Regions from separate parts of the Tessaracoccus lubricantis genome, predicted to be linked through region 2. Evidence: riboswitches for the same ligand, from Rfam matches in the RefSeq annotation. Region 2 holds a riboswitch; the other holds the start of a gene.
What was found. A riboswitch is a leader RNA that binds a small molecule or an ion and turns the genes downstream of it on or off. The one in region 2 is predicted to bind cobalamin.
Positions count from the first base shown of each region.

Region 1 (10,738 bases), on a different contig from region 2:
TACCGGAAGGGCTGAATCCGGACGCGGCCCGCGCTACAGGGCCTCCTCCGCGAGCGCGTCGATCGCCGCTGCGGCGTCGCGGGCGCCCTGCCCGGTGGTCCAGCGACTCCAGCCGCACAGCTGCGCGGCCTCGGCCAGCAGCGAGGGCCACTGCCCGGCGGCGGGCCATTCGGGCAGCGCGACGCAGCACCGCAGCCTGCGCAGGGCCTCGACGGTGGCGAGTTGCTCGTCGAACGGCCGGGGCTGCGCCACCACCACCGCCGGGCGCCCTGCCGCCGCCACCTCCGCCCACTGCATTCTGGCTCGCGTGCGTGACCACCACGTCGGCCCACGCCAGGTCTGCCCAGACGTCGGGTGAGCCGCTGTGCCCCGGGCTGCGGATCCGCCACTCCCAGCCGGGCGTGGCGGCCTCCGCGGCGTCGAGGTCGGCGGCCGTGACGCCGGTGCCGCCGGTGCCCCACGCCACCAGCACCCGCCGTCGGCTCGACGTGAGCGGGGGAGCGGTCCGGTCGTCGAAGCGTGAGATGCCCCCGACGTAGCGGGTCTTGCGGTGCCACCGCTCCGGCCACGTCGGTTCCGGCGTCGTGCCGGGCCACGGCGCGATCAGCAGGGAGGCCCCGTCGTAGGCGGCCTCGTGCGGGCGGTCGCGGCGGTCGCCCCGCATGGCCATCACGACGGTGCGGACGCCGAGCAGCCGCGACAGGAGGGCCACTTCGCAGGAGGCGTCCACGACCATGACGGAGATGTCGCGGCGGAGGTGCTCGCCGATCAGGGAGAGTCGCTCGCGGTGGCCGGGGTGGTCCAGCGGGGCCCAGTGCAGCACCCCGCCGGCAGTGGGATCGGCGGGTTCGTCGGTGAGGTCAGGCGGGAGCTGGACCCAGGCCCCGGGCCAGCCCTCCGGCACGGGGACGGAACCGAAACCGACCACCTCGCCGCGCAGGTGGCGGGCGATCTGGGTGCTGCGCGTGGCGTGGCCCAACCCGTGGTGGTGCACGTACCAACCGATCATGTGAGCTCCTCGTCGCGCACCCGTCCCTTCATTGGAGCGCTTGCGCGGGGTTTCCGCCACCCCCTTGGGGGTTAGCGGTGCTCGGGCAGTTGGTCCTCGATGATCCGGGGCTGACAGGCGTAGAGGCCGGCGATCGTCATGGGGATCGCCAACCCCAGTTGCAGCAGGATGGGTGGGGTCCACGAGTCGAAGAGGTTGTAGAGCACGCCGAAGCTCAGCGGCCCGATCGTCGCGATGGTGTAGCCCACCGACTGGGCGAAACCGCTCAGGGCCGCGGTGGCGGCGGGGGTGCGGGCCCGGGTGCCGAACAGCGCCAGCACGAGCGGGAACGACGACGTGCCCAGCGCCATCATGACCGACCAGAACGCCGGTGCCGCCATCGGCGCGTTCAGCAGGCCGACGTAGCCGACCCCCAGGCATGCCATCAGGCAGAGGAACAGGACGCTGGGGTTGCGCGTGCGGGCCGCGTAGGCGGGGATCAGGAATGCGGGGATGATGCCGACGCCGGTTGCGATGCCGAGCATGTAGCCCGCCGTCGTCTGGTCCATGCCGGCGCTGCGGAAGATCGTGGGGAGCCAGCCGAAGACGGAGTACGCCTGGGCCGACTGGACGCCGAACATGATGCCCAGCGCCCAGCCCAGCCGGGTGCGGGCCACGGCTGCCAGCGTGATGTCGCGCTCACCGCCGGGCCTGGGCCTGCCGGCGCCGAGCGCCAGCGGCAGCCAGCACACGAGGGAGGCCACGGCGATGACGACGCCGGCGGCCAGGGCGGCGCGCCATCCGCCCAACGCGTGCGCCATCGGGACCGTGGCGCTGCCTGCCAGCGTGACGCCGATCGTCAGCACCAGCGAGTACAGCGCAGTGGCCATGCCCACGTGGTTGGGGTAGTGGCGCCGCACCAGCGAGGGCAGGAGCACGTTGGCCTGCGCCATGCCGGCCAACGCCAGCATCGACAACAGCAGGAACGACGGCGGGTCGTCCACCAACAGCCGCCCCGCCTGGCCGATGATCAGCATCACCAGCGAGACGAGGATCGACCGGTGCGCGCCCACGCGCCGGGCGATCCACGGCGCCATGGCCCCGAACACCGCGAAGCACAACGTCGGCAGTGAGGTGAGCATGCCGGCGGACAGGCCTGTGAGGCCGATGTCCGCGCTGATCTCCGTGAGGACGGGGCCGACCGCGACGGCGACGGGGCGCAGGTTGAACGCCAGGGCCAGCAGCGCGACGAGGGGCCACCAGCGACGAAGCGCGCTCAAACCAGCTGCCTCTGGGCCAGTGCCATGGCCAGGGAGGGAGCGAGCGGGAGCCGGGGGATGAGGGTCGCCTGGACCGCGTGGTAGAGGTCCGGCTTGCCGGGCCAGACCGAGTCGGCGACGGCGAGGCCCGCGTCGAGCTGGTGGTGCCAGGAGCCGCGCCCGCTGTCGACGAAGTGCCGGGCGACGTGGTCCCACCAGTGGGCGTAGTCGGTGGCGTAGCGCTTGTCGCCGGTGCGGTGGTAGAGCGCAGCGGCCGCGCCGATGGCCTCGGCAGCCACCCAGTGCAGGCGGTCGGTGGTCACGGGGGTGCCGTCCCAGCCGGTGGTGTAGACGAACCCGTCGTGCCCGTCGCGCGCCCAGCCGTCGGCGATGGCGCGGTCGTAGAGCTGCTGTGCGGCGTCGGCCCAGCGGGAGTCGGTGACGCCGGTGGCGGCCTCGAGGTGCAGGAACAGGCGGGCCCACTCGAGGCCGTGGCCGATGGTCGCGCCGTAGGGACGGAAGGGGTCCTCGGGCTGATCGGCGTTGTACTCGAGCTGCGGGCGCCAGGCCTTGTCGTAGTGCTCGGGCAGGCGCCAGTCGTGGGCGGCTGCCTGCTCGCGGGCGAAGGTGGCGATCCGCTCGGCCCGCTCCAACCACCGCTGGTCCCACGTGGCGTCGGCCGCGGCCAGCATGGCCTCGACCGTGTGCATGTTCGCATTGATGCCCCGGTAGGGGTCCGTGACGGACCAGTCGGGCTGCGCGGCGTCGGCGACCATGCCGTGGCCCTCGTCCCAGAACCGCTCGTCGAGCACGGCGAGCGCCTCGTCGAGCAGTTCACGCCCACCGGCCAGCCCGGCCACCGTGGCCGACGAGCCGGCCAGCACGACGAAGGCATGGTCATAGGCCTGCTTCGCGCCGGCGCGGGTCGAGTCGTGGAACCACCCGCCGTGCTGGTCGTCGCGCAGCGCGCCGGTCAGCCCGCTCATGGCGAGTTGGGCCAGCGGCCGGGAGCCCGGGATGCCCATCAGGTGGCCGAGCGCGTAGACGTGCACCATCCGGCACGTGACGTAGGTCTCGACGGGGCGTCCAGGGTCGGGGTTGCCGTCTGCGTCGAGGTACGCCGCGCCCTGGCCGGCCACCGGTGCCGCGGCGCCGAAGGCGAGCAGACGCTCCGCCTCACGCTGCAACCAGGCGCGGTGGGTTGGAGTGGTCAGCCAGTCGATCATGCGGCATACACTACGCCCCATGAGCACCCGTCAGCCGCCAGTTCAGCAGCCGCCGCCGGAGCAGAAGCTGCGGCTGCGCTACGCCAAGCGCGGCCCCGCGCGCTTCACCTCGCACCGGGATTTCGGCCGGGCGCTGGAGCGTGCGTTGCGGCGGGCCGACATCCCCATGGCGTATTCGTCGGGCTTCACTCCGCACCCCCGGATCTCCTACGCCAGCCCTTCGCCGACCTCTGCATCCTCGGAGGCGGAGTACGTGGAGCTGGGCCTGACCGAGGTGTGCGACCCCGTCAAGGTCGTGGCTGCGCTCAACGAGGTGCTGCCGCAGGGCTTCGAGATGCTCGACGCGGCGGAGGCGGTCAAGGAATCACTCGGCGAACTGTTGCAGGTCTCGGACTGGGAGATCCGCCTCGACGCCGCGCCCGGCGTCCTGCAGGCAGCCGTGGCCGAACTGCTGGGCCGCGAGCACCTCACCGTCGAACGGATGACCAAGCGCGGGATGCGCGCGTTCGACGTGCGGGCGGCCATCGTCTCGCTCGACGTGCTCGACGACCGCACGCTGCTGTTGCGCTCGCTCATCGAGACCCCTCTGGTGCGGCCCGACGACGTGGTGGCCGCGCTGCGCACGATCGACGAGTCCATCCCCCAGGAGATGCTGCTGAACCGGCTGTCCCAGGGGCCGCTGGTCGACGGCGGCACCGGCGACCCGCTGCGCCCCGCCTGACGCACCGTTCCGGGGCGGTTCCCGGCGGAATCCCAGCGTGGCATGCGTGGGTTGTTGGCGATGTGTGGAACAATGGCCCAAGGTCATGGCGCCGCCCGGTGCCACCCTGGGGCAGCGAGACTGCACCGCGGCACAATCCCTGCCGCGACTGCTCGCTGGCATCAGAGGACCACAGTCTTGAGGCACAGCCCGCTGTGCCCGGTCCGCGCCCAGTGCGCGTAAGGAGCCGCATGCTCACATCAGAGAACAATGAACAGGTGACGCCCGAAAGCGACACCACCCCCGCCCCCGTGCAGCGCCGCCGTCGCGCCGCCTCCCGCCCCGCCGGAGCCCCCAAGGCCCCGGCAGCGCAGGTCGAGGCCCCGGCCGCCGCCCCTGAACCCTCCGCCCCCGTCGCGCCGGAGCCAGTTGCTGAACCCAGCGCCCCGCAGGCCACTGAGCCCGCAGCGGCAGAGCCCGTCGCCGAGGACCTGACGCCCAAGCGTCGCCGCGCCTCGACCAAGCCCGCCACCCGCACCACCACCACCCGTCGTCGCAAGGTGGACGTCGAGCCCACGAGCTCCGACGCCCCGGCCGAGTCGCCGGAGCCGGTAGCCCAGGCACCCCAGGCGGAGGTCGCCCAGCCCGAGGCGGTCCAGCCGGAGGCCCCCGCCGCGGAGCAGAAGCCGGTCCGTCGCCGCGCCACCCGCAAGGCGGCCGCCGCTGAGAAGGCCCCGGAGGTCGCCGCCGACGCAACCCCGGAGCCGGTCGCGGAGCCCGCCAGCCAGGAGCCTGCGGCCGCTGAGGCGCCGGCCGAGCAGGTGCAGCCCGTCCGCCGCCGTCGCGCCACGCGCAAGGCCGCGGCGCCGGAGGCGGAGGCCCCCCGCGAGCCCGCGGCCATCGGGGGCCGCCCCGAGGCCCGCGCCATCGAGCCTGCTGCCGCCGCTGCGGCGCCGGCGGAGCCCGAGTCGGAGCAGGTCGACGCAGCGTCTGAGGAGCCGAGGGAGGCCGCGCCCCGCGCGCGCCGCCGCCGTGCGGGCCGCCCGGCCGCCGCACCCGAGCCGCGCAGCACCGCCGCCAACCCCGACGAGGATCCCATCGCCGCCGCCCTGCGCGCGGCCGAGGAAGTCGCCGAGGCGCGCAAGGCCGTGCTCAGCGACCCGTTCATGACGGCAGAGGCCCGTGAGGCCCAGCTCGCCGCGTTGGCCGGTGCCATCGCGGCCGGCGTCGCAGGCACGGCCACCGTGATCGACGAGGAGGGCGAGGAAGACGAGGAGTCCACCGAAGCGGGATCCGACGCCCAGGAGGCCGAGGAGTCCGACACCGCTGCGGACGCCGCGGAAGAGGACGCCGACGACGAGGACTCGGCCGAGGACGACCGCCCTGCCCGCCGCCGCCGTCGCCGTGGTGGCCGCCGTCGCCGCCGTGGCGGTCGAGGCGACGCCGAGAGTGACGAGGACGATTCCGCCGAGGATTCCGATGAGGACCAGGCCGACTCCTCTGACACCGACACGGACGACAACGGCGACTCCGCCGATTCCTCCGACGACGCCGACGGCGACGGCAGCACCATCCGCCGCCGCAGGCGTCGCCGTCGCCGCAACGGCGACTCCTCGGGTGAGGGCAGCCACGACGACGAGGTGACCGGCATCGAGGGCTCCACCCGCATGGAGGCCAAGCGCCAGCGCCGCAAGGAGTCCCGCGCCGCGGGCCGCCGTCGCGCCCCCATCCTCAGCGAGGCCGAGTTCCTGGCCCGCCGCGAGTCCGTGGACCGCAAGCTCGTGATCCGCCAGTCGGAGGAGTACACGCAGCTCGCCGTCGTCGAGGACGACATCCTCGTCGAGCACTACGTCGACAAGGCCTCGGCCGCGTCGTTGATCGGCAACATCTACCTCGGCAAGGTGCAGAACGTGCTGCCGAGCATGGAGGCGGCCTTCATCGACATCGGCCGCGGACGCAACGCCGTGCTGTACGCCGGCGAGGTGGACTGGGACGCCTTCGAGGTCACGGGTGAGAACCGCAAGGTCGAAAACGTGCTCAAGTCCGGCCAGTCGGTTCTGGTGCAGGTCACCAAGGACCCCGTCGGCGCCAAGGGTGCCCGCCTCACCGGCCACATCTCGCTGCCCGGCCGCTACATCGTCTACTCGCCGGGCGGCCACCTCTCCGGCATCTCGCGCAAGCTGCCCGACACGGAGCGCAACCGCCTGCGCGGCATCCTGAGCGGCCTCATCTCGGACAACGAGTCCGTGATCGTGCGCACCGCCGCGGAGGGCATCCCGGAGGAGGAGCTCGTCCGCGACGTCAACCGCCTCAAGGCCCAGTGGGAGGTCATCGAGAAGAAGTCGACGAAGGGTGGGGCGCCGCAGGCCCTCTACTCCGAGCCCGACCTGACGCTGCGCATCGTGCGCGACCTGTTCACCGAGGACTTCGGCCAGCTGATCGTCCAGGGCGACGGCGGTCAGGAGGACTCGTTCGAGGCCATCTCCGCCTACGTCTCGCACGTGGCGCCACACCTGGCGGAGCGCGTCGAGCGCTTCGAGGTGGGCGAGGACGGCAAGGACGTCTTCGCGCGCTTCAAGATCGACGAGCAGATCGCCAAGGCGCTCGATCGCAAGGTGTTCCTGCCGTCGGGCGGCTCGCTCGTGATCGACCGCACGGAGGCCATGACCGTCATCGACGTCAACACCGGCCGCTTCACCGGCGCCGGCGGCAACCTCGAGGCCACCGTCACCAGCAACAACCTGGAGGCGGCCGAGGAGATCGTGCGCCAGCTGCGGCTGCGGGACCTGGGCGGCATCATCGTGATCGACTTCATCGACATGGTCCTGCCCAGCAACCGCGACCTGCTGCTGCGCAGGCTCGTCGAGTGCCTGAGCCGCGACCGGACCCGCCACCAGGTCTCCGAGGTCACCAGCCTCGGCCTGGTCCAGCTGACCCGCAAGCGCATCGGCACCGGCCTCCAGGAGGCCTTCACCGAGCCCTGCGAGCACTGCAACGGCTCCGGTTACCACCGCTTCGAGGAGCCCGTGGACTCGCAGGCCCCCGCCGACGGTGGCGAGCGCAAGGGCGGCAACGGCCGCCGACGCGGCGGACGCGGACGCTGATCCACCCGGGAGGGGCGGGCGACCTGGTCGCCCGCCCCTTCTGCATTCCTACATGTGGTGTTTACATCGATGTGATTCACCAGATATGGTGGCGACATCGCATGGTTCCGCCGCCCGCGAGGGCAGCGGCTAAGAGGGAATCCGGTGTGAATCCGGAACTGTCCCGCAGCGGTGAGTGAGAACGAACGCCGTCATCGGCACTGGGTGATCCCCGGGAAGCGACGGCCAGTAGGTGGCTCACGAGTCCGAAGACCTGCCTGCGTGGCCCCGCATCCGCGGGGTCCGGTTCGAGAGCCGCGTGGAAACGGCCCCGCCAGCGCAGGACGCTCCGCCTCCTCTCGAACTCCACACCGAGTGCGAGGAAACACCCATGTCCATCCGTGTCCGCAAACGCGACGGCTCCCTTGTCCCGTACGACGGCGGGGAGGTGGCCGCGTCGATCGTCGACGCCGCCCGGGGTCTCGACGACGACCTCACCCGCGCCGTCCAGCTCCAGTCCGAGGTCGAGATCACCCTCTTCGACCAGATCACCACCGAGGAACTCGACGAGGCCGTCATCCAGGTGGCGCTCGCCAACGTCAAGGACGACCCGGCCTACGACACCATCGCCGCCCGCCTGCTCGTCAAGCGCATCTACAAGGCGGTCTTCGGCGACACCCACGACCTGTTCGGCGACGGCGCCCCCGAGACCATCCGGCAGCTGCACGTGGCGCACTTCGGCCCCACGATCACCCACGCAGTCGCCGCCGGGCTCCTCGATGCGCGGCTGGCGACGTCGTTCGACCTGGAGGTGCTCGCCCGGGCGCTGCGACCCGAGCGCGACGACCTGCTGCGCCACATCGGCGTGACCACCATGCGCAACCGCTACCTCCTGACCGCCGCAGGCCGCCTGCCCCTCGAGGTGCCGCAGTTCTTCTGGATGCGCGTCGCGATGGGGCTCAGCCTCAACGAGGCCGACCCCACGTCGGTGGCGCTGGAGCTGTACGACGCCATGAGCCAGCTGCGCTACCTCGCCGCCGGCTCCACGCTGGCCAACGCGGGCACGAGCTACGCGCAGCTGTCGAACTGCTTCGTCATGCAGCTGGAGGACCAGATCGAGCACATCGGCAAGTCCGTGCGCGACGTGATGTGGCTCACCAAGGGCACCGGCGGCATCGGTCTGTCGGTGTCGAAGCTGCGCTGCGAGGGCTCGCCGATCCGGTCCAACCAGACCACCTCGACCGGCCCGATCCCGTTCATGCACACCATCGACTCCACGCTGCGCGCCGTCTCGCGCGGCGGCAAGAAGTTCGGCGCGCTGTGCTTCTACATGGAGAACTGGCACCTCGACTTCGGCCAGTTCCTCGACCTCAAGCAGAACTCCGGAGACCCGTACCGGCGCGTGCGCACCGCCAACACCGCCGTGTGGATCAGCGACGAGTTCATGAAGCGGGTGGCCGACGACGCCGACTGGTACCTGTTCGACCCCCTCGACACCCCCGACTTGGTGGAGCTCTACGGGGCGGCGTTCTCCGCCCGCTACGCCGAGTACGTCGCGCTGGCGGAGAGCGGCGAGCTGGTGCGCTTCCGCAAGGTCCGCGCCCGCGAGCAGTACCGCCAGATCCTCGTGACGCTCCAGACCACGTCGCACCCGTGGCTGACCTGGAAGGACACGATCAACACGCGCGCGCTCAACAACAACACCGGCACCATCCACCTGTCCAACCTGTGCACCGAGATCTGCCTGCCGCAGGACGAGGACAACGTCGCGGTGTGCAACCTCGCCTCGGTCAACCTCGCCCGGCACCTCGACGGCGGCTCCTTCCAGTGGGACCAGCTGGCGGCCACCGTCCGCACCGCCGTGCGGCAGCTCGACAACCTGGTCGACATCACGATCTCGTCGGTGGGCGAGGCCGAGCGCGCCAACCGCGAGAACCGCGCCGTCGGGCTGGGCGTGATGGGCCTGACCGACGTGCTCGAGAGGCTGGGCCACGCGTACGACTCCCCAGCTGCCTACGACCTGGTCGACGAGGTGATGGAGTTCATCAGCTGGCACGCGATCGACACCTCCTGCGACCTCTCGCGCGAGCGTGGGCCGTACCCCAACTTCGCCGGCTCCCGCTGGTCGCAGGGCTGGGTGCCGCTGGACTCGCTCGAGGCCCTCGAACGCGACCGCGGCGTACGGGTCGACGTCGACCGCACGGCGCGGCTCGACTGGGATCTCCTGCGGGCAAAGGTGCGTGGCGGCATCCGCAACGCGACGCTGCTGGCGATCGCCCCGACGGCCTCGATCGGCCTCGTGGCCGGTACCACGCCAGGCATCGACCCGCAGTTCTCGCAGCTGTTCAGCCGGGCGACGTCGTCGGGCAAGTTCCTGGAGGTCAACCGCAACCTGGTGGCCGACCTCAAGGCGCTCGGCCTCTGGGAGGAGGTGCGCGACGACCTCCTGCGCAGCCAGGGCGACCTCAGCGTGCTGCCCGCAGTGCCGGCGCGCCTGAAGGAGACCTACCGCACCAGCTTCCAGGTGGACCCCGCCGCCTACCTGCACGTGGCGGCCCGGGCCCAGAAGTGGATCGACCAGGCGATCAGCCGCAACATCTACCTCGCCGACCGGGACGTCTCGACGATGGAGGACCTGTACCAGCTGGCGTGGCGGATGGGCGTCAAGACCACCTACTACCTGCACATGATGCCGCGCCACACCGCGGAGCAGAGCACTGTCAAGGTCAACAAGGCCGCCGAGCTCACCGGCGCCGGGGGAGGGGCGCGCCGAGGCTTCGGAGCCGCCCGGCCCGCCGTCGTGGCGCTCCAGCCGCAGGCCATCGAGGTCGTCGACGGTGCAGCCTGCCCCGTCGACCCCCAGGAACGCCTGCAGTGCGATTCCTGCCAGTGACGAACAAGAGGACGAAGGAGACAGACATGGGCATTCTCGGCACCGGCATCCAGGACGGGCTCCTGCTGAAACCCGTCACGTACCCGTGGGCGATGGACCTGTACGACCAGGCCGTGGCCAACACGTGGTTCCCCAACGAGATCCAGCTGGGCGAGGACCTGGCGGACTTCCACCGGATGAGCGACGACGAACGGCACGCGCTCACCTACCTCATGAGCTACTTCAACCCCAACGAACTGCTGGTCAACAAGGCACTCGCGTTCGGCGTGTACCCCTACGTCAACGCCGCTGAGGCACACCTGTACCTGGCCAAGCAGATGTGGGAGGAGGCCAACCACTGCATGGCGTTCGAGTACGTGCTCGAGACGTTCCCCGTCGACCGCGAGGCGGCCTACGGGGCGCACGTGGACGTCGCGTCGATGGCGGCCAAGGAGGAGTTCGAGGTGCGCTACATCAGGCGCATGACCGAGCAGGGCCTGGACATCTCGACGGTGGCGGGCAAGCGGGACTTCGTGCGCAACCTGGTGGCCTACAACGTGATCCTCGAGGGCATCTGGTTCTACTCGGGGTTCATGGTTGCGCTGTCATT
Region 1 is NZ_BAABLV010000012.1:92,054-102,791, reverse strand. It holds gene ABEA30_RS03835 (hypothetical protein) at 1-1,009, opposite strand, end outside; gene ABEA30_RS03840 (DUF1846 domain-containing protein) at 1-15, shown strand, start outside; gene ABEA30_RS03830 (MFS transporter) at 1,081-2,268, opposite strand; gene ABEA30_RS03825 (AGE family epimerase/isomerase) at 2,265-3,473, opposite strand; gene ABEA30_RS03820 (TIGR03936 family radical SAM-associated protein) at 3,493-4,194, shown strand; gene ABEA30_RS03815 (Rne/Rng family ribonuclease) at 4,425-7,277, shown strand; cobalamin riboswitch at 7,362-7,552, shown strand; gene ABEA30_RS03810 (ribonucleoside-diphosphate reductase subunit alpha) at 7,648-10,149, shown strand; gene ABEA30_RS03805 (ribonucleotide-diphosphate reductase subunit beta) at 10,176-10,738, shown strand, end outside.
Region 1: it holds a riboswitch for cobalamin, as region 2 does, so the genes downstream of both, ABEA30_RS03810 (ribonucleoside-diphosphate reductase subunit alpha) here and cobI (precorrin-2 C(20)-methyltransferase) in region 2, are expected to answer to the same signal.

Region 2 (10,738 bases):
GTGCGCCATCCTCGTACGGCACGATGTCCAGAGTGCCCCGCACCGGTGGAGTCAGCTCATTCATCCGGCTCGCGAGTTGATCCCGCGCCTTACGCGCGTCGAAATCATCAACGGGCGCAAAACCTGCCCCTTCGGCGAGCCCGACGATGATGAGGCCGCCTGCTGTGTTGGAAAAGGAACTCAGCGTCTCCAGGATGTCCTTGCCCACCCCGGATTTGATCTCGATGTCTTGCTCATCAGTTCCGACCAGGCGCAATTCGGCGATGAGTTCTGTCAGGGCTGGAGCTTCCATGACTCTCTTCCCACAATGGCTTCCCACATAACTTACCAGGAAGCTTACCGCCTGGTAAGTAAGTGGTAAGTCAAGGGGTCCTCACGGCTCAGGCGCGGATGATCCGGCGCTCGATCGCCGCCGCGACCGCACCGGCGCGGGTGTCTACGCCCAGCTTGGTGTAGATGTGCGACAGGTGCGACTTCACCGTCGCCTCAGAGACGAACAGCTCGCGCGCCATCTCCCGGTTACCCAGGCCGCGCGAGAGCAGCTCGAGCACCTCCACCTCGCGCTCGGTGATGGTGGTGGCGCCCGGCGTGGTGCGGCGCACCAGCGTGGCGGCCACCGACGGCGCCAGTACCGTCTCGCCGCGCGCGGTCGAGCGGATGCCGGCGAACAACTCCTCCGGCGGCTGCGGCAGCGCGCGCAGCGCGGCGGTCACTTGTGCGCCGCCCACCTCGCCGTCGCCCAGGCTGAGGTCCATCGGCACCACGTCGGGCGACGTCCCGGCGACTGCGGCCAGCGCGGCGTCGAGCCCGTCGGCCTCCGCCACCACGGTGAGGCCCTCCTGCCCCTCGACGAGCGCCCTCAGCCCGGCGCGCACCACCGGGTGGTCGTCGACCAGCACGATCCGGATCATCGGGAGCCTCCATCGATGGGTAGGTGGACGGACACGGTGGTGCCCTCGCCGGGGGCGCTCTCGACGTAGGCCGCGCCGCCCAGCGCTGCCGCGCGGTCGCGGATGCCGGTGAGCCCGTGGCCGCGGGTGTCGGGCGGGGTGGTCTCGGCACCGCCAATTCCGCCCAGACCGAGGTGCGGAAGGACGCCGGAGCCGACGGCCGGTTCACCGCGCGCGGCATCACCGTCGACGCCGAGGGCCGCGTCTACCTCGCCGGCGGCCCCAACGGCCTGAACACCGGGCCGCAGGTCTTCCGCGTAGCCGACGACGGCTCGGGCTTCCAGGCGACCCTGTGGGCCGACGCCACCGACGAGATCGTGGTCTTCACCGGCTTCAACCTCGGCGGCATCGTGCTGACGGCGGACCGCAGGGCCCTCGTCGTGGCGCAGGGCACCACTGGCCAGCTGTGGCGCTTCGATTCGGTGACCGGCGGGGCCACGCCGGTGGCCACCGGCGGCGCGGACCTCACCAACGCCGACGGCCTCGTGCGCCAGGGCAACCGCCTCACCGTCGTGCGCAACTTCACCAGGAAGGTCGCCACGCTGCGGCTCGCCGCGGACGGCACCGCGGCCCAGCTCATCGGCCAGGTCGACACCGCGCCCGACCGCGTGCTCACCACCGCCAAGGTGTTGCGCGGCCGCATCCTCTACGTCGACAGCAAGTTCGACGAGACGGTGGGCCTGCCGCCCTACGAGGTGGTCACCGACCCGACGACGTGACCGTGACCGTGTAGTGCCGATCCTGCGCCACGACGCGGGTGGGGCCGAGCCTTTCGCTGAGCGCCCGGCGGTACGGCAGGTGCGAGTTGTACACGCACCACAGCTGGCCGCCGGGCCGCAGCACGCGCGAGGCCTCGTCGAACATCTTGAGGGTGTCGGTGGAGTCCTTCGCCACCCCCTGGTGGAACGGCGGGTTGGTGACGATGGCGTCGACGCTGTGGTCGGCGTAGCCGTCGAGCCCGTCGCCCCAGGTGGCGTCCACGGTGAGGCCGTTGACCTCGGCGGCGACGGCGGTGCCGGCCACTGCCGACCAGCTCACGTCGCGGGCCAGCACGCCCATGCCCTCCTTCGCCAACCACATGGCCACCGAGCCGTTGCCGCAGCCCCAGTCCAGCACGGTGCCGGCCTCGAGCCGCGCGTGGTCGCCGCCGCCGGCCAGCGCCATCAGCAGAAGTCGCGTGCCCGGGTCGACCTTGGTGCCGCCGAACGTGGCGCCGTAGGCGGCCACGGCGAACCCGAGGTCGTCGTGCTGGCGCACCTTCGGCCAGTCCGACTCCAGGCCCTGCGGGCCGTACGCCCGCAGGACGCGTGACTTGGAGCGGCCCAGCGACGCGTTCACGGCCGCGAAGTGCTTGGCGAGCACCTCGTTCATCGAGTAGTTCATGTGCCGGATCCGCGCCCCGCCGAGGTACGTCACGTCCGGCGCCCCCTGCACGACGGCGGCCTGGTGGTCCAGGGCGGCCAGGCTCTTCGGGAGGCGGGCCAACGCCAGGTCCACGCCGCCGAGGTCGTCGGGGTGTTCGACCAGCAGCTCCGGGGCCACCGAGGCCGCGTCGCGCCAGTCGTCGCAGAAGACCCGCACGTCGGGGGTGATGCCCAACGCGCCGTCCACCAGTTCGGGCGCGTCGAGGATCGCGACGGCGGCAGCCTCCTTCGGGGCCTCGTCCCAGATCAGGTCGTCCACGGCGTCTCTCATGGGTCAACCCTAGACTTTGCCCGTGATCTTGCACCTCGTCCGGCACGGACAGTCGACGTGGAACCTGCAACGCAGGCTGCAGGGCCAGACCGTCGACGTGCCGCTCACCGACCTCGGGCACGCGCAGGCGCACGCCGCGGCGGCGGGCCTGGTGGGACGGCGCATCACCGCGATCTGGTCCTCCGACCAGGTGCGCGCACTGCAGACCGCCGGGGCCATCTCGGACGTGCTCGGGGTGCCGGTGCAGGCCTGCGCGGCACTGCGTGAGCAGGCGCTGGGCCGGCTCGAGGGCCTCAGCTACGACGACCTCACCGAGGAGCCCGTGCCCGACGGGGCCCACCTCTCGGAGGTGCGCTGGGGCGGCGGCGAGTCCGTCCGCGACGTGCACGGCCGCCTCTCGGGCTTCGTCGCGGGGCTCGCACCCACCGACGGCGAGGTGGTGCTCGTCTCGCACGGCGACACGCTGCGCATCCTGCTGGCGGTGCTCGCGGGCCGCGGCCACCGCGACGTGGAGTGGCTGGAGTTCGGCAACGGCGAGGTCCGCACCGTCGAGGTGGCCCGATAGGGTTCGCTGCGTGATCTCCAGAGCACTCGGCCTCGCCCTGGGCGTGGTCGCCGACCAGCTCCTCGGCGACCCGAAGCGCCACCACCCGGTGGCCTGGTTCGGCACGTTCGCCGCGCGCCTCGAGGAGCCGCTGTACGGCGACGACGTCGTCGCCGGTGCGGTCTACGCCGCAGCCACCGTGACCCCGGTCGTGGCGCTGGGCGTGGCCGCCGAACGGCTCACGCGCAGCCGGCCGCTGCTGCACACCGCCGCCACCGCGCTGGCCACGTGGGCCGTGCTCGGCGCCCGCACCCTCGTCCGGGAGGGGGAAGCCATGGCCGACAGCCTGGAGGTCGGCGACCTGGACCGCGCCCGAGCGCAGCTGCCCAACCTCTGCGGCCGCGACGCCAGCCGGCTCGACGCCCCGGAGCTGGGCCGCGCCACCGTCGAATCCATGGCGGAGAACGCCGCCGACGCAGCGGTGGCCTCGCTGTTCTGGGGTGCGATCCTCGGCGTCCCCGGGCTGCTGGCGCACCGCGCCGTCAACACGCTCGACGCCATGGTGGGGCGCCGCGACGAGCGCTACGGCCGCTTCGGCACGGCCTCCGCGCGGCTCGACGACGCGCTCGACTACTTCCCGGCGCGCATCACCGGCGCCCTGGCCTCCGCGTTGGCGCCCACGGTGGGAGGCCGGGCGCGGCAGGCCTGGACCATCACGCTGCGCGACGCCGGCAACCACCCCTCGCCCAACGGCGGCTGGTGCGAGGCCGCGTGGGCGGGAGCGCTCGACGTGCAGCTGGGCGGGCGCAACGTCTACGCCAGCCGGGTCGAGGACCGGGGGCTGCTGGGCGACGGCCCGCGGCCCGGCGCGTGCGAGGTGCGCAAGGCGGCGCACCTGGTGACGCTGGTGACCGGGGCTGCCACCGTGCTGGCCGCGGGCGCGGCGCTGTTGCTGGGGCGGCGCCGATGAGCTTCCTGGTGGCCGGCACGTCGTCGGATGCGGGCAAGTCGCTGATCACCGCCGGCCTGTGCCGGGCGGCCCGACGCCGGGGCATCGACGTGGCGCCGTTCAAGGCGCAGAACATGAGCAACAACTCCATGGTGGTGGCCGACGGCGAGATCGGCCGCGCGCAGTACCTGCAGGCCATCGCCGCCGGGGTGACGCCGTCGACCCTGCTGAACCCCGTGCTCCTGAAGCCGGGCAGCGACCGGCGCTCGCACGTGATCCTGCGCGGGCAGCCCGCCGGCGAACTGCGCGCAGGCGAGTACGCCACCGGGCGACGGCTGCTGGCCGAGGCGGCGCACGACGCGTACCGCGAACTGGCCGCCACGCACGACCTGGTGATCTGCGAGGGAGCGGGCTCGCCGGCAGAGATCAACCTGCGCGAGGGCGACTACACCAACATGGGGCTGGCAAGGGCCTTCAACCTGCCGGTGCTGCTCGTGGGCGACATCGACCGCGGCGGCGTGCTGGCCGCGCTCTACGGCACCTGGGCGCTGCTGGACGACGACGACCGGGCGCTGCTGGCCGGCTACCTCATCAACAAGTTCCGCGGCGACCAGGCCGTCCTCGACCCGGGCCTCCAGGAACTCACCCGCCGCTGCGGGCTGCCCGGCTTCGGCGTGGTGCCGTGGCTGCCGGGCATGTGGGTCGACGGCGAGGACGCCCTCGAGGTGGCGCGCTGGCGCGGCGAGGGGAAGGCCGACGGCGGGCTCACCGTCGCCGTCGTCCGGATGCCGCGCATCTCCAACGCGACGGACGTGGACGCGCTCGCGGCCGAGCCGGGCGTGCAGGTGAGCGTCACGACGGACCCCGCAGTGGTGGCGGCGGCCGACCTGGCGGTGCTGCCCGGGTCGCGCGCCACGCTGCACGACCTGGCCTGGCTGCGCCAGAGGGGGCTGGCCGACGCGGTGCTCGCCCGCGCCGCGGCCGGGCGGCCGGTGCTGGGGATCTGCGGCGGGTTCCAGATGCTGGCCCGCGCCATCGTCGACCCCGTGGAGAGCGGGGGCGCCGCGCCGGTGCCGGGGCTGGGGTTGCTGCCGGTGGATGTGCGGTTCGAGGCCGACAAGGTGTTGGGCCGCCCGAAGGGCCAGTGGCGGGGCATCCCGGTGGAGGGCTACGAGATCCACCACGGGCGCACGTCCAGCTGGCCCGGCTCAGGGGCCGAGGAGTTCCTCGGCGGCGTCCGGGTGGGGCAGACATGGGGCACCATGTGGCACGGTGCGCTGGAGTGCGACGGGTTCCGCCGCGCCTGGCTGGCCGAGGTGGCGTGCGCGGCCGGCCGCGACTGGGTGCCCTCGGCCGCACCGGGGTTCGCCGAACGGCGCGAGCAGATGCTCGAGGCCGTGGCCGACGCGCTCGAGGAACACGCTGACGTGGAGCGCCTCCTGCAGCTTGGCTGACCCCGCCGTCGGGCCCCTGCGGAGCGCCTGCAAGGATGGGCGCCAACGCGCAGAGCGTCAGAGGAACCCGGTGCGACCCCGGGACGGTCCCGCCACTGTGTGCCCCTGTCAGGGGTGAGTCAGGAACTCTGTCTGCGCGGCCACTTGTCCGGGCGAGCGACCCAAGGAGGCCACGGTTGAACACCGTCCCCACCCATGCCCACCGGCGCCTGATCGGCGTCGGCGTCGGGCCAGGAGATCCCACACACGTCACCCTCAAGGCAGCCGAGGCGCTGCGCACGGCCGACGTCGTGCTCGTGCCCGCCACGGAGGCGTCCGGCGACGGCCCCGGCCGGGCCGAACTGATCGTCGCCGAGGTGGCGCCCGCTGCGCGGCTGCGGCGCATCCCCTTCACCATGGCGGACCGCAGCGGCGTCTCGGAGCGCCGCAAGGAGGCGTGGCTCACGTCGGCCGCGGCCGCCGTCGAGGAGTTCGACGGCGGGGCCGGGGTGGTGGCGTTCGCCACCGTCGGCGACCCGTCGGTGTACTCGACGTTCTCGTACCTGGCCGCCCACGTCGTCGCCTCGCGGCCGGGGGTGGAGGTCGAGGTGGTCCCGGGGATCACCGCGATGCAGGCCCTGGCGGCGGAGTCGCGCACCCCGCTCGTCGAGGGGCAGGAGGTCCTGGCGCTGGTGCCGGTGACGGTCGGGCTGGACCGGGTGCGCGAGTTGCTGCGGGCCGCCGACACGGTGGTCGCCTACAAGGGCGGCCGCACGCTGCCCGACCTGGTGCGCCTGTTGCGCGACGAGGGGCGCGACGGCGTCGTGGGGGTCAACGTCTCCCTGGCGGGCCAGCGGCTGCTGCAGTTGGACGACCTGGGCGACGGCGAACGGGCGCCGTACTTCTCCACCGTGCTGAGCGCCCCGCGGCGCACCGAGACCGGCGGCGCGCTGTGAGCGGCCGCGTGGTCTTCGTCGGTGCCGGTCCCGGCGCGGCAGACCTCATCACGCTGCGGGGGGCCCGCGTGATCGCCGAGGCCGACGTCGTCATCTGGGCGTCGTCGCTGGTGCACCCCGACCTCGTCGCGACGGCGAAGCCCGGCGCCGAGGTGATCGACTCGGCCTCGGCATCGCTGGAGGACCTCGTCCCCGTCTACGAGCGCGCCCGCGACGAGGGGCTCACCGTCGCTCGCGTGCACACCGGCGACCCCTCCATCTACGGCGCCACCGCGGAGCAGCGCGACCTCATCCGCCGGCTGGGGCTCGCCGTCGAATCCGTGCCGGGCATCTCGGCGTTCTCCGCCGCGGCCGCTCGGATGGAGGTCGAGTTGACGGTGCCGGAGGTGTCGCAGTCGCTGGTGTTGACCAGGCTCGAGGGCGGCCGCACGCCCATGCCGCCGAGGGAGACCGTCAGGTCCTTCGCCGCACACGGCGCCACCATGGCGCTGTACCTGTCGGCGGCGCGCAACAAGGTGCTGCAGGAGGAACTCCTGGCCGGCGGCTACCCGCCGGGGACGCCCTGCATCGTCGGGTACCGCGTGACGTGGCCCGACGAGCTGATGCTGCGCTGCGAGCTCTCCCAGTTGTCCTCGACGATGCGGGAGCACAAGTTGTGGAAGCACACCGTCGTGCTCGTGGGGCCGGCGCTCGCCGAGGGCCCACTGAGCACCCGTTCCCACCTCTACCACCCAGGTTTCCGGCACGAGTACCGCGCGGCCGAACCCCACGCGCAGGCAGACCTGCGCGCCCAGGGCACGCGTGGCGTCACGGAGGCACTGTCATGATCCACGTCCACGGCTACCTGGGGCAGCTGGCCCCGGAGACGGTCGAACTCGCCGGACGCGCCGCGCTGGTGGTCGGCGGGCGCCGACACCTGGCGGCGCTGGGCGTCGACGAGCAGCGGGGCGTGGTGCTGGGGGCGCTCGCCCCCGCGCTGGAGCGGCTGCGCGCGCTGCCCGACGGCGCCGACGCCCTGGTGCTCGCCAGCGGCGACCCCGGCTTCCACGGCATCGTGCGCAGGCTGCGCGACGAGGGCCTCGAGGTGACGGTGCGCCCCGCGGTGAGCTCGGTGGCGGCCGCGTTCGCAGCGGTGGCACTGCCGTGGGACGACGCCGTGGTGGTCTCGGCCCACGGGCGCCCCATCGACGACGCGGTGGCCGCCGCGCTGCGGCACCCGAAGGTCGCGGTGCTCACCGGCCCGGGCTCCGGCCTGCGGGAGATCGCGGCCGCCCTGGTGGCCTGTGGGCGGGCGCCACGCTTCGTGGTCGCCGAGCGGTTGGGGGAGGTTGATGAACGGGTGCGGTGGTTCACCGGTGACGAGGCGTTGCGCGCCGACGTGGTCGAACCCAACGTCGTGCTGGTCCTCGACGCGTCGGCACCTCGCACCTCGAGCGGTGCCACCCCCACGATCGGGCAGGTCACGAACTCCGCTGCGGCGCGTCGGCATGCCGACGCCATCGACGCCGTCGTGGGGCCCACCCTGCGCTTCGACGGGCCCTCGCGCGAGGGGCTCGCCGCCGCCTGGCAGCGGTGTGACCTCATCGTCAGCCACCTGGCGCTGGGCGCGACGTCGCGGATCATCGCGCCGTGGCTGCACGACAAGAAGGCCGACCCGGGCGTGGTCGTGGTGGACGAGGCGGGCCGGTTCGCCGTGCCGCTGGTGGGCGGCCACGCGGGCGGGGCGAACGACCTCGCGCGCCGCATCGCGGAGGCCACCGGCGCCACGCCGGTGCTGACCACGGCCACGGACGCGCTGAACATCCCGGCGCTCGACACCTTGGGCTGGGCCTACGCCGGCGACGTCGCGGCCGTGACCCGCGCCGTCATCGACGGCGAACCCGTCCTGGTCGAGAAGCACCAGCCGTGGCCGCTCCCGCCGCTGCCCACCAACGTGTCCCAGACCGCTGAGCACCCCGTCGCCCGGATCCTCGTCACAGACCATTCGTACCCTGAGCCTGTCCCAGCGCGGAACTCCTCGTGCCCTGAGCCTGTCCCAGCGCGGAGCGCCGGACAGGTCGAAGGGCCCACCGTCGTGCTGCACCCGCGCAGCCTCGTGGTGGGCATGGGCTGCAACAAGGGCACCAGCGCGGACCACCTGCGGGGACTCCTCGAGGCGACTCTCGCGGAGCACAACCTCGCCCTCGACTCCGTCGCCGCGCTGACCACCGTCGACGCCAAGGCGGGCGAGCTCGGGCTGCTCCAGCTGGCCCACCAGTTGGGGGTGAAGCTCGTCGACTACCCGGCCGCCGAGCTTGCGGTCTTCGACGTGCCGACGCCCAGCCAGTACGCCCTCGACCACGTCGGCACGCCGTCGGTGTCGGAGGCCTCCGTCCTGGCCCACGGCGCAGAGCTGGTCGTGACCAAGCAGAAGACGCAGGACGCCACGTGCGCCGTCGGCCGCATCCCCGCGCGGGGGCGACTCAGCGTCGTCGGTCTCGGCCCGGGCGTGCGCGACCTGCTCACGCCCCGCGCGAAGGAGCGGCTGCAGCAGGCCACCTACGTCGTCGGCTACGCGCCGTACGTCAAGCAGGTCCGCGACCTCATCCGCCCCGGCACCCGCATCATGGCCACGAAGATGGGCACCGAGGAGGAGCGCACCGCCTCGGCGATCGACGCGGCCCGGGCTGGTGAGAACGTCGCGCTGGTCTGCGGCGGCGACCCCGCCATCTACGCCATGGCCAGCCCCGTGCTGGAGCAGGGCACCGACGGCGTGGACGTCGACGTCGTGCCCGGCGTCACCGCCTCGCTGGCGGTCTCCGCCATCCTCGGCGCGCCGCTGGGCCACGACCACGCCACCATCTCGCTGTCCGACCTCCACACCCCGTGGGCCTCCATCGAGCGGCGACTGCGCGGCGCCGCCGTCGGCGACTTCGTCACCGTCCTCTACAACCCCCGCTCGCGCAAGCGCGTGCGGCACCTGCCCCTGGCGCTGGAGATCCTGGGCGAACACCGCCCGCCCGAGACGCCCGTCGCCGTGGTGCAACAGGCCGAGCGGCCCCGGCAGAAGGTGATCATGTCCACGCTGGCCGAGTTCCGGCCCGAATGGGTGGACATGAACTCGCTGGTCGTGGTGGGCTCGTCGTCGACGAAGTACGTCACGTCCGGCGGCGGGCGCCAGCTGATGGTCACGCCGCGCGACTACACCTGGATGGAGCGGCCATGAGCACGCCACTGCTGATCGCGGCCCACGGGACGCGGCTCGAAGCCGGTGTCGAGGCCTGCCTGGAACTGGCGGAACTGGTGCGTGACAGGCTGCCCGACGCCCCGGTCAGCGTGGGGTTCGTCGAGCTGGCCGAGCCGTCGATCACCGAGGCACTGGCAGAGGCGATGGGGGAGCACGGCCCCCGCGCCGTCGTCGTGCCGTTGATGCTGGGCACGGGCGGGCACGTGCGCTCCGACATCCCCGGGTTCATCGACGCGGCCCGCTCCGCCGTCCCGGGCGCCCACGTGGACTACGCGGCGCACCTGGGCCCGCACCCACGCCTCCTCGACGCCGTGGAGGCACGGCTGCACGCGGCCCTCGGCGGGTGGGCCGAGCCGGAGACCACCGTCGTGTTCGTGGGCCGGGGTGCGCTGGTGCCGGAGGCGAACGCCGACCACGTGCACCTCGCCCGCCTGCTGCTCGAGCGGGGGGAGTGGGCCGACGTGGAGCCGGCGTTCATCCAGGTCACGCGCCCGTCGCTGCCCACCGCGCTGGACCGCGCGTACGCGGCCGGCGCGCGCCGCATCGTGGTGATGGGGCACTGGTTGTTCCCCGGGATGCTCAGCACCTGGACGTGGAAGCAGGCCGACGGCTGGGCCGCCGCGCACGCCGACGCCGAGGTGCGCGTCGCCGACGTGATCGGGCCGTGTGCCGAGCTCGCCGACGTGGTGGTGGAGCGCTACCTGGAGGTGTTGCCGGAGGCGCCGCCGCACGGGTCGCCGACCTACCTCGCCGGCCTGTGGCTGCGCAACCGCGACGTGCTGGTGCTCGGCGGTGGGAGGGTCGCGGAGCGGCGGGTACCGCGGCTGCTCGAGGCCGGCGCGCGGCTGCGGCTGGTCTCGCCGACGCTCACCCCCGCGTTGCGGGCCCTGGCGGAGGAGGGCCGCTTCGAGTGGATCCCCAGGGCGTTCCTGGATTCGGACCTGGGCGACGCCTGGTACGTCCTCGCGGCCACCAATGATCCGAC
Region 2 is NZ_BAABLV010000031.1:18,716-29,453, reverse strand. It holds gene ABEA30_RS09575 (ATP-binding protein) at 1-292, opposite strand, end outside; gene ABEA30_RS09570 (response regulator transcription factor) at 381-911, opposite strand; gene ABEA30_RS09565 (gluconolaconase) at 935-1,669, shown strand; gene ABEA30_RS09560 (class I SAM-dependent methyltransferase) at 1,650-2,645, opposite strand; gene ABEA30_RS09555 (histidine phosphatase family protein) at 2,668-3,210, shown strand; gene ABEA30_RS09550 (cobalamin biosynthesis protein) at 3,221-4,159, shown strand; gene ABEA30_RS09545 (cobyric acid synthase) at 4,156-5,592, shown strand; cobalamin riboswitch at 5,609-5,742, shown strand; gene cobI (precorrin-2 C(20)-methyltransferase) at 5,769-6,527, shown strand; gene cobM (precorrin-4 C(11)-methyltransferase) at 6,524-7,354, shown strand; gene cobJ (precorrin-3B C(17)-methyltransferase) at 7,351-9,732, shown strand; gene ABEA30_RS09525 (CbiX/SirB N-terminal domain-containing protein) at 9,729-10,738, shown strand, end outside.